DNA from 3 places in the Cobetia sp. MMG027 genome. Region 2 is predicted to be linked to each of the others. Evidence: predicted binding sites of a transcription regulator. Region 2 holds the regulator's gene; each other region holds the start of a gene.
What was found. Region 2 encodes sigma-54, which starts transcription at its own class of promoters, with help from an activator protein. Its sites were predicted from a motif close to TGGCACNNNNNTTGCTNT; they were not measured.

Region 1: a site for sigma-54 is predicted at 1,445-1,462, ahead of glnL (nitrogen regulation protein NR(II)). Genes of this name have one in related genera too.
Region 3: a site for sigma-54 is predicted at 1,281-1,298, ahead of PJK54_RS05070 (NarK family nitrate/nitrite MFS transporter). Genes of this name have one in related genera too.

The regions. Positions count from the first base shown of each region.
Region 1 is NZ_JAQJIO010000006.1:307,620-310,894, reverse strand. It holds gene ntrC (nitrogen regulation protein NR(I)) at 1-334, opposite strand, end outside; gene glnL (nitrogen regulation protein NR(II)) at 331-1,410, opposite strand; gene PJK54_RS10575 (DUF4124 domain-containing protein) at 1,724-2,365, opposite strand; gene glnA (glutamate--ammonia ligase) at 2,783-3,275, opposite strand, start outside.
Region 2 is NZ_JAQJIO010000005.1:124,199-127,473, reverse strand. It holds gene lptA (lipopolysaccharide transport periplasmic protein LptA) at 1-152, shown strand, start outside; gene lptB (LPS export ABC transporter ATP-binding protein) at 155-895, shown strand; gene PJK54_RS08020 (RNA polymerase factor sigma-54) at 1,268-2,716, shown strand.
Region 3 is NZ_JAQJIO010000003.1:221,957-225,231, reverse strand. It holds gene PJK54_RS05080 (CmpA/NrtA family ABC transporter substrate-binding protein) at 1-252, opposite strand, end outside; gene PJK54_RS05075 (ANTAR domain-containing response regulator) at 303-878, opposite strand; gene PJK54_RS05070 (NarK family nitrate/nitrite MFS transporter) at 1,487-2,845, shown strand; gene PJK54_RS05065 (hypothetical protein) at 3,016-3,183, opposite strand.

The sequences.
Region 1 (3,275 bases), on a different contig from region 2:
CCTCATCGACATCGAAGGGCTTGGGCAGATACTCGAAGGCACCGCCCTGATAGGAGGCCACGGCACTGTCGAGGTCGGAATGGGCCGTCATCACGATCACCGGCAGGTCCGGATAACGCTCGCGGACTCGTGCCATCAGATCGAGGCCATCGATACCGGGCATGCGGATGTCGGTGATCAGCACATCCGGGCACTGGCGCATGATGCTGGCTTCTGCCTGATCCGGGCGCTCGAAGCTTTCCACCTCGAGGTCAGGCTGGGCCAGAGCGCGCTCCAGTACCCAGCGGATGGCGCGGTCATCATCGACGATACAGACGCGTGCAGTCTCGCTCATGAGGGATCTCCAGAAGTGCCGGCAAGCGGGATTAATAATCGGAATTCGGTATGGCCGGGGCGCGAGTCACACTCGATCAACCCCTGATGCTGGTGCAGGATGCCCTGGGCGATGGAAAGCCCGAGCCCTGAGCCTTCGGCGCGCCCCGAGACCATCGGGTAGAACAGCGTCTCGCGCAGCGCCTCGGGAATGCCCGGGCCGTTGTCGCTGATCGCCAGCTCGCAGACCAGACGATGGCGCTCATGACCCAGCGTGAACTGCCGCCGGGCCCGCGTGCGCAGGGTGATCTCCCAGGGCGCCTCATTGCCATCGGCTGATTCGGGCTGCGGCTGCTCGTTGAGGGCCTGGGTCGCGTTGCGCGCGATGTTGAGCACCGCCTGGATCAACTGGCCTTCATCGCCGATGACTTCAGGAAGGCTCGGGTCATAGTCGGCCGTCAGCTTGATGTGATGCCCTTCCGCCGCCAGCAGGGAGCGCACCCGCTCGGTCACCGAGTGGATATTGACCGGCGACTGCAGCGGTGGCCGATTCGGCCCCAGCATGCGATCGACCAGATCGCGCAGGCGATCCACCTCCTCGATGATGATGCGCGTGAACTCCACCATCTGCGGTTCCGGCAGATCGCGCTCCAGCAACTGGGCCGCGCCCCGGATACCGCCAAGCGGGTTCTTCACTTCATGCGCCAGCCCGCGTGTCAGCACCTTGACGGCTTCCTGCCGAGCGATCAGCGCCTCCTCGCGGGAGATCTGCATCAGACGATCACGCGGCTCGATTTCCACCAGCAGCTCATTGGCGCTGACCGGGGTCGCGGTGAAGTCCACCGTCAGCGGCTCGTTGGCCGCATTGACGATCTCGGCCTCACGCTGGGTGTAGGGATGCTGTTCTTCCAGCGCCTTGCGCAGCACCTTGATGGGCTCTTCATCCAGCCCGGTCAGATGTTCAGGGGAGCTGCCCTTGACGCGCACCAGGCTGACCGCCAATAGCGTCTCGGCCGCCGGGTTCAGCCATACCACGCGCAGCTGTGCATCCAGCACCACCACGGCAGTATTCAGGTGTTCGAGCAGTCGTTGATGCATGCCTTTATCCGCCATTCGCAGTACGTCTCCCTGTTCTGCAATAACCGCGCCAGTCTGGTGCAAATGCCGCGTGCATGGCACCCGCGCCGATGCACCTCTTTCGGGCGTCGATTTGAAGCACCATTATGGTGCACCAAAGGATCGCACTGCCAACCCGATGAAGCAGACCTGCTCATCACCGGGCGTGCTGCTGCATCGCGGGCGATACCGTTGCCAGACCTGGCGACAAAAAAGGCCACCCGAAGGTGGCCTGATGACCTGGCGCGCGAGTCACGTGTCGTTCGCAAGCCAGAAGGACTGTCACCCCCGTCTCTCAGCCACCCCCGGCATTGGCCGGGTTGTTGGGATTGCGCGGGAGATTGACGCTGGCGCGTTGCACGTAGACCACTCGGGGCTCGGTGGTCTGGCGCACTCGTCCGGAGGCATCCAGCAGCTCCGCCTGGATGACGTGCTTGCCACGCTCGAGCCCCGGCACCATGAAGACACTGCTGTTCATGGCCGATTGCGACGGCGCGCCATCCACGGTCACGCGTACCTTGTGCTCGGGACGCAGCTGCGGCTCGATGGCCAGGCGCACCGCCAGGTTGCCGGCCTGCCCCGTGGGCAGCGTCTCTTCATTGCTCGGGCTCTGGATGAAGAAGCGGGTATAGCCACGGAAGCTGACATCCACGGCAGGCGCGGAGGGTCGGCTACGGGAAGCGGTCTCGGACGGGGAAGATGACACGCCACGCGAAGCAGGCGCGCGCGAGGGAGCAGACTCGGTGGAAGGCACCACACTCAGCGGCGTCAGCTTGACCTTGCTGCCACCCGCCGGCTGATCACTGAACACCACGTTGCCGTTGGCATCCACGTGCCGGTAGACCTGAGCCGCCTCGAGCTCCGCCGAGACGCTGCCCAGGGCCAGCACCGCTGACAGGCAGAGACCGAGCGTCGTCATGCCGGACAGGCGAGCCATCCGCCGCATTCCCTTGACCGGCAAGGACCTGCTGTCACCCACTGAACCGATGCCACGCGAAGAAGAAGTGAAGGGCCACATCCGGGAATTCCTGAAGAAGTCATGGGAAGCCAGAAGCGCGCATCCGCTCCTGCCAGTCGTGTCACTCACTCGGACGCTACCAGCGTGCCAGAAGTGACATATCCTGCTGCCAAGTTACAAAGCTTCCCGCGTTGATACCAGCCCTGCTTGTTGCGACGCGACTTTCCGCGACGGGTCGCGGGTCCTGGACAGCCGGGAGTCAGCTCTTGGAGCACATGTCTCAGAAACGAGAACAGGGCCATACCTGTCGGTATGACCCTGTGTGTCTCGCCTCACGCATGCCCCGCGCTCAGACTGCTCCGGGCGGGGCCGTGAGCGACATGCGCCGTCGGTAGATCAGACGCTGTAGTACATGTCGAATTCGAGCGGGTGAGTCGCCATGCGCAGGCGCTGGATGTCTTCGCCCTTCAGCTCGAGGTAGGCATCGATCATGTCGTCGGTGAAGACGCCACCCTGGGTCAGGAACTCACGATCGCCGTCCAGCGCGGTCAGTGCCTGTTCGAGGCTCTCGGCCACGGTCGGGATGGACTTGGCTTCTTCGGCCGGCAGGTCGTAGAGGTTCTTGTCCATGGCATCGCCCGGGTGGATCTTGTTCTTGATGCCGTCGATACCGGCCATCAGCATCGCGGAGAACGCCAGGTACGGGTTGGCCGTCGGATCCGGGAAGCGAGCCTCGACACGCTTGCCTTTCGGGCTGGCGGTGTACGGGATACGGATGGAAGCGGAACGGTTGCGGGCAGAGTAGGCCAGCATGACCGGGGCTTCGAAGCCCGGCACCAGACGCTTGTAGGAGTTGGTGGACGCATTGGTGAAGGCGTTCAGCGCACGA
Region 2 (3,275 bases):
GCGACGACACCTTCGAAGGCGGCTACGTGGAATACTTCCTGGACAAGCGCCAGGTCAATGCCAGCAATGGCACCGATGCCTCATCCTCCGAGGGGTCACGCGTCCACATGACCCTGACGCCACGTGGCGCCAATGCCAGCAAGGACCAATGAGCATGACTGCTGCCAGCCCACGTACCCTCAGCGCTCGTCATCTGGCCAAGGCCTACAAGGGTCGCAAGGTCGTCAAGGACATCTCGCTGGAAATCCGCCAGGGTGACATCGTAGGCCTGCTGGGCCCCAACGGGGCCGGCAAGACGACCTCGTTCTACATGATCGTCGGCCTCGTGCGCTCGGATGCCGGTAGCGTGACCATCGATGACCACGACCTGTCCGGCGCCGCCATGCATCAGCGGGCTCGCGCCGGCATCGGCTATCTGCCCCAGGAAGCCTCGATCTTCCGCAAGCTCTCGGTATCCGACAACATCATGGCGATCCTCGAGACGCGCAAGGACCTGGATCGCAACGGACGCAAGGCACGCCTGGAGGAGCTGCTCAACGAGTTCAGCATCACGCATATTCGTGACAGTGCCGGCATGAGCCTTTCCGGCGGGGAGCGCCGCCGCGTGGAGATCGCTCGCGCACTGGCCACCGAGCCGGACTTCGTGCTGCTCGATGAGCCGTTTGCCGGCGTGGACCCCATCTCGGTGGGCGAGATCAAGAGCATCGTGCGCCAGCTGCGTGACCGCGGCATCGGGGTGCTGATCACCGATCACAACGTGCGCGAGACACTCGACATCTGCGATACCGCCTACATCGTGGGCGATGGCCAGATCATCGCGCATGGCGACGCCGACACCATCCTCGCCAACCAGCAGGTGCGTGATGTCTACCTGGGTCATGAGTTCAAGCTCTAGCCCGAGAGTGCCGTCAGCCTGGTGAGAGCCGTCAGCCTGGTGAGAGCCGTCAGCCTGGTGAGAGCCGTCAGCCTGACGAGAGCCGTCCGACCTCTTCTGCTCTCACCAGCACCCACCAGCACCCGCCACTTCCTGCTTCATTGTCGGGGCCTCGTTCCCCGCCCCCTCACGCAAGCGCCTCGACATGCGCTTGCGTGATCTCCCCGTGAACCCTCCTGCTCTGCCACACCTCACTCGAATGCATGACGTCCATACCACCTTGGTGGCAACATGGCATGCAAGTTGCTTGAATATTCTCGACTGCCCCTTGTCAGTGCCCCGACCCACGGTATAGCGTAGATGCACGTTCCTTTGCCGTGAATGACAGACCCCATGAAACCCACCTTGCAGCTTCGACTCGGCACTTCCCTGACCATGACCCCGCAACTTCAGCAAGCGATCCAGCTGCTGCAGTTGTCGACGCTGGACCTGCGTCAGGAGATACAGCAGGCGCTCGAGTCAAACCCCATGCTGGAGCTTGACGAGGAATACGAGTCGCTGGATGTCGCGGAGACACAGGACAAGAGCGAGATCTCCACCTCCGAGACCAACAGCGAGATTCCTGAAGAATACCCTCTCGACAGTGACTGGTCGGACCTCTACCAGGACCACGCAGGCAGCCTGACCAGTTCCGGCAGCGGAAGCTCGAGCGAGGACGGGCCGGACTTCGATCGCAACACCAGTGTCGAAAGCCTGCAGGACCATCTGCGCTGGCAGCTGGCGATGACGGACCTCGATGCGCGTGAACGCCAGATGGCGGAGAGTCTGATCGATGCGGTGGATGGGGCCGGCTACCTGAGCATGAGCCTGGACGAACTGGTCGATGGCCTGCGAGGTCAGGGACTGCCCGGCCTCAAGGCGTCGGAACTCGAGCAGGTCCTGCTGCGCCTTCAGCAGTTCGATCCCACCGGTGTGTTCGCTCGAGACCTGCGCGAATGCCTGCTGCTTCAGCTGGCCCTGCTGCCGGACGATCTGCCGCTGCTGGCCCAGGCCCGCCGTCTGGTGCGGCAATTCCTCGAGGCACTGGGCAATGACGATCGCAAGCTGCTCAAGCGTCGCCTGAGCCTGGATGATGATGAGCTGGATCACGTCATTCGTCTGGTACGGGCGCTCGACCCGCGCCCGGCGTCCGCCTGGGGCGAGCCTGCCAGTGATTACGTCATCCCGGACCTGCTGGTCCGTCATACGCGTCACGGCTGGCAGGTCGAGCTCAACCCGGAAGCGCTGCCCAAGCTGCGTATCCAGCCGGAATATGCCGCCCTCATCAAGCGGGCCGACAAGTCCGCGGACAACACCTTCCTCAAGGACAATCTTCAGGAAGCCCGCTGGCTGATGAAGAGCCTGTCCTCACGCAATGACACCCTGCTCAAGGTGGGCCGCGAGATCATGGCGCGCCAGATCGACTTCCTCGAGCAGGGGGAAGAAGGCATGAAGCCGCTGATCCTCGCCAACATCGCGGAAGTGGTCGAGATGCACGAATCCACCATCTCGCGGGTGACCACCCAGAAATATATCCACACCCCGAGAGGCGTGTTCGAACTCAAGTTCTTCTTCTCGAGTCAGGTGGGTGGCAGCGGCAACGGTGACGCGCACTCCAGCACCGCGATCCGTGCGCGCATTCGCAAGCTGATCTCGGAAGAACCGGCGCGCAAGCCATTGTCCGACTCACGCCTGGTGGATCTGCTGGCCAGTGATGGCATCGAGGTAGCGCGCCGGACGGTCGCCAAGTATCGCGAGGCCATGGGCATCCCCTCCTCCAGCGAGCGCAAGCGCTTGGCGTGAGTCTCGACAACGGATACCCGCAAGCCAGCGGGCTCCACACGTCGGAGCGCTGAAGCTCGCCCCCTTGCACCTGCCATCCTGACATCATCTGCCAATCGGTCGTCTGAATACCGGTTGGCAATGCCTGTCCTTGCGACTGCGTGAGTGACTTCACGCCCCCAATTGCCTATTTTTCCAGCCACTTTTCTCCAGAGTGCTTTCTTTTTCCCTCACATCCCACGGACAGATAGCCAGGGGTCGCCACCGACTCCTGCCACACGAACGTCGACGTAAATGCTGACATTGGCCACAAACGGCCGGTTTCTCGAGCCCCATTCCGTCCGTGATGCGAGGCGATGCTCATGAAGAACCTGCTGATATCCCTCGCTGGGTTGAAGACAAGCCTTGCCCCACGATGCAGCGCAGCGTTGATCTTTGTTCAAAGCTTGGGCATTGTCGGGGTAGACGCTCGGTACACCGGCACCGCCGCTCTCGCCAGCAGATGATCGCCACGAGACCATGGCCGGAGTCAGAAAGTGGCCGCGCGTTCAATCAGGGTTTGCTCGCAGTCAAAAAGGGT
Region 3 (3,275 bases), on a different contig from region 2:
CGGTGTGGCGCGGCCATCCAGCCCCAGGGTCGAGGTCAGCGGCATCAGCGCCAGCATCTGCGCGCCCTGCAACACGCCGGTCTGCAGGTCATCGCGCAGTGCCGCCCAAGACGGCTGCCACTTGAGCGTCACGGCCAGCCCCTCCTCACGGAAGAACCCCTGACGCTCCGCCACCACCAGAGGTGCCGCGTCATTGAGCGGCATCAACCCCAGCGTCAACTGATGGCCATTGAGAAGAGAATCACTGAGCATCACATCCACCTTTTGAACGATCGAAAGAGAAGGACATCACGAGACTCGGCTCAGTGCCGACGCGACGCCTTGAGCAGCTCATCGGCCAGCTCGTGCAATGCCAGACGCCGATTCATCGCGGTCTTGCGCAGATATTGGTAGGCCGCATCCTCCCCCAGTCCGCGACTCTCCATCACCAGCGCCTTGGCGCGATCCACGCTGCGCCGCTGTATCAGAGTGGTCTGGGTGCGATTGAGTTCGCCCTTGAGGGCACGGTGAGCCTCGAAGCTGGTGATGGCCACCTCGACCATGCTGCGCACCATCGCCGGCATGACGTGATCCACCACGTAGGCGGACACGCCGGCGCCAGCCGCCTGGCGCACCAGGTCCGGCGCATCCTCACTGGCCAGCATGATCATCGGCTTGGGATAGTGACGCCCCAGCTGGCCGAGGTGCTCGAGGGTGTCACGGCTGGGCAGGTCGGCGTCGATGATCACGGCATCCGGCTGATGGTGCTGCACCAGCGCATGCAGGTCCTCGTGTTCATCGACCCGCAGCGCCACCTCGAAGCCGGCGCTCAACAGCGCCTGCTCCAGAGCGGCGGAACGCTCGCTGCGCACATCGACGATCAACACGGTCACGGGCATATCAGGCTTCCTTGGCAGTGTGTCAGGCGGTGGTGCCGGGGTGTCAGGCGACGCCTCGAGCGATCAGGCACCGACGTCCGAGATCAAGGACGACGGCGTCTTCGCAAGCGGGAGTCAGGATGGCGTCACGCCTCTGACACTGCAGGATTCATGCCACAAACTGGTGCAGCGCTGGCCTGAACGGCCTTCCGCAGTGCGCAAGGGCGCGCCGGCTGCACAGCAATGATGCATGGCGTGATCTGGCGATCTCTCGCCCGCCACGTGCGCCAGACTGGATCATCCTCACCCCGCCGCGCACCGCCACTGGGCATCGCCCTGCTTACTCCCCACTGCTGTCTTGCCCGGCGTGATGATTCCAAGCCCTTGATATGACGGGGGTTGGACGCACAACACCCCCGCAAGTGGCGCGCTACTTGCTTTGAGTCAGGCAATGGCAGACAAGCGTGCCATGCATCATCCATGACGTGGACCAGGCTCCCGGGAGTACGAGTGCGTCGAACCAGGCCCCTCAATGACGAGGCGCCCCGCTGTCGTTCACAGCTGTTCGACCACCCGTCGTGCGCCGAGACCCTGGCGTCCGGCACCGACGCTGTACCAGGAGCCCACTCATGGATATTCGCAACAAGGCCAGCCGTATCCGGCTGTTCAGCTTCAATACCCCGCAGATGCGCGCCTTCCACATGTCGTGGTTCGCCTTCCACGTCTGCTTCTTCGGCTGGTTCGGCATCGCGCCCTTGATGGCCGTGGTGCGCGATGACCTCGGCCTGACCAAGACCCAGATCGGCAACACCATCATCGCCTCCGTCGCCATCACGGTGATCGTGCGACTTGCCATCGGCGTGCTGTGTGATCGCATCGGGCCACGCAAGGCCTACACCTGGCTGCTGTGCCTCGGCTCGCTGCCGGTAATGTGCATCGGCTTCGCCGACAGCTTCGAATCCTTCTTCCTCGCCCGTCTGGCCATCGGTGCCATCGGCGCGTCCTTCGTCATCACCCAGTACCACACCTCCGTGATGTTCGGCCCCAACGTGGTCGGCACCGCCAATGCCACCACCGCCGGCTGGGGCAACCTGGGCGGCGGCACCACCCAGATGCTGATGCCGCTGGTGATGGCCGGCCTGCTGATGCTGGGCGTCGAGCAGACCCTGGGCTGGCGTCTGGCGATGGTCGTGCCGGGCATCGTGCTGTTCCTCACCGGGATCGCCTACTACTTCTTCACCCAGGATGCGCCGGACGGCAACTTCAGCGAGCTGCGTGAGCGTGGTGAGCTGCCCAAGGCCGAGAAGGAATACAGCATGCGCGCCACCTTCGGCGCGGCAGCACGCGACATCCGTGTCTGGGCCCTGTTCCTCGTCTACGGCGCCTGCTTCGGGGTCGAGCTGACCATCAACAACGTCGCCGCCATCTACTTCTTCGATCACTTCGATCTCGACCTCGCCACCGCCGGCCTCATCGCGGGCCTGTTCGGCCTGATGAACCTGTTCGCGCGCACCCTGGGCGGCGTGTTCTCCGACCTGTTCGCCCGTCAGTCCGGCCTCAAGGGTCGCGTGCGCTGGCTGTTCATCGCGCTGCTGTGTGAAGGCGTGGCGCTGGTCGGCTTCGCCCAGATGGAAACCCTCGCGGTGGCCATCGGTATCATGCTGGTGTTCAGCCTGTTCGTGCAGATGGCGGAAGGCGCCACCTTCGGGATCGTGCCCTTCGTCAATCGCAAGGCACTGGGCGCGGTGGCCGGTATCGTCGGCGCGGGTGGCAACGCAGGGGCTGTCGCCGCGGGCTTCCTGTTCCGCAGTGAAGAACTGACCTACCAGGAAGGCCTGATGTATCTGGGCATGGGCGTGATCGTGATCTCGCTGTTCGCCCTGCTGGTGCGCTTCAGCGCCGCCACCGAGGCCGAGGAAGGCCGCGCCTATGAGGCCGCCGTCGCGGAACGCAAGCAGCAGAGCGACCAGCAGCCCGTGTCTGTCTGAGCCTGTCTCTTCCTGAGACTTTCTCAAACCTCTGACACATGCAGCCCTGATATACGGAGCCCTGATACACGGAGCCCTGACATGCAAAGGCCCCGCCTCTTGAGAGGCGGGGCCTTTATGCATTCACACCTTGCGGTTCGCCGTGCTCGCGGGCGAGTCACGGCCAGCCATCAGCTGTCGGTGGCGTTCTCGACGCTGTCACCGGCGTCTTCCACGGCGTTGTCCATCTTCTCGCCAGCCTTCTCCATCGGGCCCTCGTCCTCGCAACCGGCGAGTGACAGGCCACCGAGACCCAGCATGGCAATCATCAGCGAACTACCCAGAGTCTTGAGCTTCATGATGTCTCTCCTTGAATCATCGGTCGGGATAACGCCCCGGCCTGCACACCAGTACAGACAACAGCGCGGGGATACACAGGACATGGAGCGGG